2 regions of the Streptomyces sp. ADI95-16 genome follow, and region 2 is predicted to be linked to the other one. Evidence: predicted binding sites of a transcription regulator. Region 2 holds the regulator's gene; the other holds the start of a gene.
The links. The regulator HrcA, encoded in region 2, represses chaperone genes, less so after heat shock. The targets are predictions, from matches to a motif close to TTNGCACTCNGNNNNNCNGAGTGCNAA.
Positions count from the first base shown of each region.

Region 1: a site for HrcA is predicted at 1,638-1,664, ahead of groES (co-chaperone GroES). Genes of this name have one in related genera too.

Region 1 is NZ_CP033581.1:4,917,817-4,921,218, reverse strand. Features, by position in the region: gene groL (chaperonin GroEL) at 1-1,048, opposite strand, end outside; gene groES (co-chaperone GroES) at 1,182-1,490, opposite strand; gene EES41_RS22010 (response regulator transcription factor) at 1,771-2,496, shown strand; gene EES41_RS22005 (cell wall metabolism sensor histidine kinase WalK) at 2,489-3,402, shown strand, end outside.
Region 2 is NZ_CP033581.1:3,001,103-3,004,504, forward strand. Features, by position in the region: gene dnaJ (molecular chaperone DnaJ) at 1-1,011, opposite strand, end outside; gene hrcA (heat-inducible transcriptional repressor HrcA) at 1,012-2,028, opposite strand; gene EES41_RS13160 (MBL fold metallo-hydrolase) at 2,196-2,921, shown strand; gene EES41_RS13165 (DUF3097 domain-containing protein) at 2,950-3,402, shown strand, end outside.

The DNA.
Region 1 (3,402 bases), 1.9 Mb from region 2:
TGATCTGGTTGACGCGGCCGAGGACCTCGGAGGACTCGCCCCCACCGTCGACGATGGTGGTGTCGTCCTTGGAGATGGTCACGCGGCGCGCGGAACCGAGTACGTCCAGACCGGCCTGGTCGAGCTTGAGGCCGACCTCCTCGGCGATGACGGTGGCACCGGTGAGGGTGGCCATGTCCTGGAGCATCGCCTTGCGGCGGTCGCCGAAGCCCGGGGCCTTGACGGCCACGGCGTTGAACGTGCCGCGGATCTTGTTGACGACGAGGGTGGAGAGCGCCTCGCCCTCGACGTCCTCGGCGATGATCAGCAGCGGCTTGGAGCCACCCGCCTGGATGACCTTCTCCAGCAGCGGCAGCAGGTCCTGGATGGACGAGATCTTGCCCTGGTTGATCAGGATGTACGGGTCGTCGAGGACGGCCTCCATACGCTCCTGGTCGGTGACCATGTACGGCGAGAGGTAGCCCTTGTCGAAGGCCATGCCCTCGGTGAACTCCAGCTCCAGGCCGAAGGTGTTCGACTCCTCGACGGTGATGACACCGTCCTTGCCGACCTTGTCCATCGCCTCGGCGATGAGCTCGCCGACCTGCTGGTCCTGCGCGGAGAGCGCGGCCACGGCGGCGATGTCGGACTTGTCCTCGATCGGGCGGGCGGTCGCGAGGAGCTCCTCGGACACGGCCTTGACCGCGGCGTCGATGCCCTTCTTCAGGGCGGCCGGGGAGGCACCCGCGGCGACGTTGCGCAGGCCCTCGCGGACGAGCGCCTGGGCCAGCACGGTGGCGGTGGTGGTGCCGTCACCCGCGATGTCGTTGGTCTTGGTCGCCACCTCCTTCACGAGCTGCGCGCCCAGGTTCTCGTACGGGTCGTCCAGCTCGACCTCGCGGGCGATGGTGACACCGTCGTTGGTGATGGTGGGGGCGCCGAACTTCTTGTCGATGACGACGTTGCGGCCCTTGGGACCGATCGTCACCTTGACCGTGTCGGCAAGCTTGTTGACGCCGCGCTCAAGAGCGCGACGGGCGTCCTCGTCAAACTTAAGAATCTTCGGCATGGGAGCGGTTCAGCCCTCTCGTTGCGATCCCCGGCCGCTCACCGCGACCGCCTAGAACGAACTACGCCCCTCGCCGCCCGGCATCAGCAGGGGTGACCAGGGGCGTAGCTCAAAGCAAAACTGGAGAAGTGACTTACTTCTCGACGATCGCGAGCACGTCGCGGGCCGAGAGGACGAGGTATTCCTCGCCGTTGTACTTCACTTCGGTGCCGCCGTACTTGCTGTACAGCACGACGTCGCCGACGGTGACGTCCAGCGGGAGACGCTGGCCGTCCTCGAAGCGACCCGGGCCCACCGCGAGGACGACGCCCTCCTGGGGCTTCTCCTTCGCGGTGTCCGGGATGACCAGGCCGGAGGCCGTGGTCTGCTCGGCGTCGAGCGGCTGGACCACAATGCGGTCCTCGAGCGGCTTGATGGCAACCTTGGAGCTGGTGGTCGTCACGATCCGGTCTCCCCCTTCGGAGATCTCACGGGGTTAACTGTTTTGGGGTGGCGACCAGGTGGTTCCGTCGTCGCGGGTGCCGGACCTACCTGTCGCTGCGTTGGCACTCACCAGTGGCGAGTGCCAGGCCCGAGACTATTCCGGCGATTAGCACTCGGTCAAGCGGAGTGCCAATCCAACTCCGTTCGGGTCGTGATCCGGCCACGTCACCCCGCCTGTTTCCGGCCCGCGGGCGGGTGCGGCCCGGAGGCTCCACGGCCCGATATGTGACGCTTGAGCGATGCGCATCCTGGTGGTCGAAGACGAAGAAGGCCTGGCCGAGTCCCTGCGGCGGGGCCTCTGCGCCGAGGGCCACTGGGTCGACGTCGCCCACGACGGCCACCGCGGCCTCGACCTCGCCCTCACCGGCGGGGCCGTCGACGGGGCCGCCGCCGGAACGGCCGGAGGGGCCGCCGGCTACGACGTCGTCGTGCTCGACCTGATGCTCCCCGGCCTCGGCGGCCACGAGATATGCACCCGCATGCGCGCCCACGGCGACCCCACGCCCGTCCTGATGCTCACCGCCAAGGACGGCGAACGCGACGAGGCCGACGGTCTCGACGCCGGCGCCGACGACTACCTCACCAAGCCGTTCTCCTTCGTCGTCCTCGCCGCGCGGCTGCGCGCCCTGGCCCGCCGAGCCGGCGCGCCCGATCCCGGGCGGGTGCTCCAGGCCGGGGACCTCGTCCTCGACCCGCCCGCCCGCCGCTGCCGCCGCGGCGACCGGGAGATCGAGCTGACCGCCCGTGAGCTCGGCGTCCTCGCCTGTCTGCTGGAGCGCCCCGGCGAGGCCGTCGCCAAGCAGGAGATCCTCGACCGGGTCTGGGACGGCCCGCAGGCCATCGACCCGAACATCGTGGAGGTGTACGTCTCCTCCCTCCGCCGCAAGATCGACGCCCCCTTCGGCCGCCGCTCGATCCTCACCGTCCACGGCACCGGCTACCGGATGGCCCCCGACGGTGGCTGACCGGACACGGATGGGCCCGCTCCGGCGGCGCGCCGCGCTGGCCGCCGCCCTCGCGATGGCGGCCGTCCTCGGCGCCGGCGGGCTGTGGCTGTACACGCTGCTGCGGGCGAACCTGCTCGACAACACCACCGGCCGCACCGAGCTCGCCGCCCGCAAGGTCGCCGCGCAGCTCGACACCGGCTCCCTGCCGCCCGGCGGGCGGCTGCCCGCGCCCGAGGGCGGCGTCGACCTGGTCCTCGTCAAGGACGCGCGGGGCCGGACCGTCGCCACCAGCGGGGACCCGAAGGACACCCCGGAGCTCGGCCGGCTGCGTCCCGCCGCCGGGGTGGACTCCCACTCGGCCGTACTGCCGCCCGCGCGCCCCGGCGCGGAACGGCGCGCGGTGGTCGTGGTGACGGCGCCCGACGGGCGCGAGGTGTACGCCGTGTACGCGGTCACCGTGCTCGGCGACGTCGACGACGCGACCCGGGCGGTCGCGGTCGGGATGCTGGCCGGCGCGCCCCCGCTGATCGGCTTCGCGGCGGCCCTGGCCTGGTGGGTGACCGGGCAGGCGCTGCGCCCGGTGACGGCGATCCGGACCGGGCTGGCGGCGGTCACGGCGAGCGAGCTGGACCGGCGGGTTCCGGACCCGGGCGGGGCGGACGAGATCGCCGAGCTGGCCCGGACCGTCAACGACACGCTCGACCGGCTGGAGCGCAGCGACGCCCGCCAGCGGCAGTTCACGGCGGACGCCTCGCACGAGCTGCGCAATCCGCTGGCGGCGGTCCGGTCCCGGCTGGAGGTGGCGCTGGAGCGGCCCGACCGGGAGTCGGTGGCGGCGGCCCTGGCCGATACCGAGCGGCTCCAGCGCATCGCGGCGGACCTCCTCCTGCTGGCCCGGCTCGACGGCGACGGCGACGGGGACCG
Region 2 (3,402 bases):
CAGCTTGCCCGGCGTGGTGACCTCGACGTGGACGATCAGGTCGCCCCGGCCGCCGCCGCGCAGGTGCGTCACGCCGCGCCCGTGCAGCGGGATCGACTGGCCGGATCCGGTGCCGGGCCGGATGTCGATCTCCTCCATGCCGTCCAGCGTCTCCAGCGGGCACTTGGTGCCCAGGGCCGCCGCCGTCATGGGGATGGTCACGGTGCAGTGCAGGTCGTCCCCGCGCCGCTGGAAGGTCGGGTGCGGCAGTTCGTGGATCTCCACGTACAGGTCGCCGGCGGGGCCGCCGCCGGGGCCGACCTCGCCCTCGCCCGCGAGCTGGATCCGGGTGCCGTTCTCGACGCCGGCCGGGATCTTGACCGTGAGGCTGCGGCGGGAGCGGACCCGGCCGTCGCCCGCGCACTCGGGGCAGGGGGTCGGGACCACGGTGCCGAAGCCCTGGCACTGCGGGCAGGGGCGCGAGGTCATGACCTGGCCCAGGAAGGACCGGGTGACCTGCGAGACCTCACCGCGGCCGCGGCACATGTCACATGTCTGCGCCGAGGTGCCGGGGGCGGCGCCTTCGCCGGAGCAGGTGTTGCAGACGACCGCCGTGTCGACCTGGATGTCCTTGGTCGTCCCGAAGGCCGCCTCGTCCAGCTCCAGGTCCAGGCGGATCATCGCGTCCTGGCCCCGCCGGGTCCGCGAGCGCGGGCCGCGCTGCGAGGACTGGCCGAAGAAGGCGTCCATGATGTCGGAGAAGTTGCCGAAGCCACCCGCACCGAATCCGCCCGCGCCACCGCCGCCGCCCGAGGAGGACAGCGGGTCGCCGCCGAGGTCGTAGACCTGCTTCTTCTGCGGATCCGAGAGGACCTCGTACGCCGCGTTGATCTCCTTGAAACGCTCTTGCGTCTTCGGGTCCGGATTCACATCCGGGTGGAGCTCACGCGCGAGGCGGCGGAAGGCCTTCTTGATCTCGTCCTGCGATGCGTCGCGGCGTACGCCGAGGACCGCGTAATAGTCCGTGGCCACTTACGACTCCGCCAGGATCTGTCCGACGTAACGTGCCACTGCGCGTACCGCTCCCATCGTTCCGGGGTAGTCCATGCGGGTCGGTCCGACCACGCCGAGTTTGGCGACACTCTCGCCGCCCGAACCGTAGCCGACCGAGACGACGGACGTGGAGTTCAGTCCCTCGTAGGCATTCTCATGCCCGATCTTCACGGCCATCCCCGACTCGTTGGCCTCGCCCAGCAGCTTGAGGAGCACGACCTGCTCCTCCAGCGCTTCGAGCACCGGCCTGATCGTCAGGGGGAAATCGTGTCCGAAGCGGGTGAGATTGGCGGTGCCGCCGATCATCAGCCGCTCCTCGGCCTCCTCGACCAGGGTTTCGAGGAGGGTGGCGAGCACGGTCGAGACCGTGGCCCGGTCCTCCGCCTCGAAGGATTCGGGGAGGTCCTGCACCAGCTGCGGCACGTCGGTGAACCGACGGCCGACGACCCGGCTGTTGAGCCGCGCCCGCAGATCGGCGAGGGAAGCCTCGCCGAAGGGGGTCTGGCAGTCGACGAGCCGCTGCTCGACCCGCCCGGTGTCCGTGATCAGTACGAGCATCAGCCGGGCCGGGGCCAGCGACAGCAGCTCGACGTGCCGGACGGTGGAGCGGGTCAGCGACGGGTACTGGACGACGGCGACCTGCCGGGTGAGCTGCGCGAGCAGCCGCACCGTACGGCCGACGACGTCGTCGAGGTCCACGGCGCCGTCGAGGAAGTTCTGGATGGCCCGGCGCTCGGGCGTCGACAGCGGCTTGACGCCCGCCAGCCGGTCGACGAACAGCCGGTAGCCCTTGTCCGTGGGGATCCGGCCGGCGCTGGTGTGGGGCTGGGCGATGTACCCCTCCTCCTCCAGCACGGCCATGTCGTTGCGCACGGTGGCGGGCGAGACGCCGAGCCGGTGCCGCTCGGTGAGCGCCTTGGAGCCGACCGGCTCCTCCGTCCCGACGTAGTCCTGGACGATGGCGCGCAGCACTTCGAGTCTGCGTTCGCTGAGCATCGCGCACACCTCCAGCTGTGATGCGTGGTCGTGGTCTCGGTCTTGGTACCGGCCCGTTTGGCACTCGGGGCATACGAGTGCCAGAGAACCCCCGGTCAGTGTACGGCCGGGTAGTACGCCGGAGGCAAGGGCGGTCGCTCGGGGGGTCGCCAGGGTAGCGTCACGGCATGGACGTCCGATGGGAAGAGGCGGGCTGGGAGCGGTTGACCGGGCGGGCCGGCCGGCGGCGGCTTCCGGTGTGGGACTGCACGGTGGGACTGGTGGTGGGGGACGATTCGGTCCTCCTCGTCGATCCCGGATCGTGCGTGCGCGAGGGCGCGGAAGTGCGGGCCGAGGCGGAGCGGCTGACCGGCCGCCGCGTGACCCATATCGCATTCACGCACGGCCATTTCGATCACGTGCTGGGCGGGGCCGCGTTCTCCGGGGCCGAGGTCTTCGGGGCGGTCGGGCTGGACGCGCTGCTGTCGGTGGGGCGCGACGAGCTGCGCGGGGACGCGGTGCGGCACGGGCTGGCGGAGGCGGAGGCCGCCGAGGCGGCGGACCTGCTGGCGGCGCCGAAGCACCTGGTGTCGGGCGAGTGGACGCTGGACCTGGGCGGGGTCCAGGTGCTGCTGGCGAACGTCGGCCCCGGGCACACCCGGCACGACCTGGCGGTGTTCGTGCCGGGTGCGCGGGAGGTGGTGTTCTGCGGGGACCTCGTGGAGGAGTCGGGCGACCCGTCGGCCGGCCCGGACGCGGTGCCCCGGCAGTGGCCCGCGGCGCTGGACCGGCTGCTGTCGCTGGGCGGCGACGACGCGCTGTACGTGCCGGGTCACGGAGCGGTGGTCGGCGCGGCCTTCGTGCGTGCGCAACGGGACACACTGCGGGCGCGGTTCGGCGTGTCGGAGGCGTGAGCACGGGCTCTCTCGTACCGTCGGCCGGATGCGCGAGTACTCCCCCGACCTGACCCCGCAGTGGAAGCGTGCCCGAGCCGTGCCGGAGGTGGCGGCGGACCCGGGCCTGGTGGTGGAGGTGGCCGGTACGGACTTCTGCGGCGCGGTGGTGGCCTGCGAGGCGGGCACGGTGACGCTGGAGGACCGCTTCGGCAAGCGGCGGGTGTTCCCGCTGGAGCCGCGCGGGTTCCTGCTGGAGGGGGCGGTGGTCACCCTGACGCGCCCGGCGCGGGGGCCGGCCGCACCGGCCCGTACGGCGTCGGGCTCGGTGGCCGTGCCCGGGGCGCGGGCGCGGGTGGCGCGGGCGGGCCGGATCTACGTCGAGGGGCGGCACGACGCGGAGCTGGTGGAGCGGGTCTGGGGCGACGACCTGCGGATCGAGGGCGTGGTGGTGGAGTACCTGGAGGGCATCGACGACCTTCCCGCCGTCGTCGCCGATTTC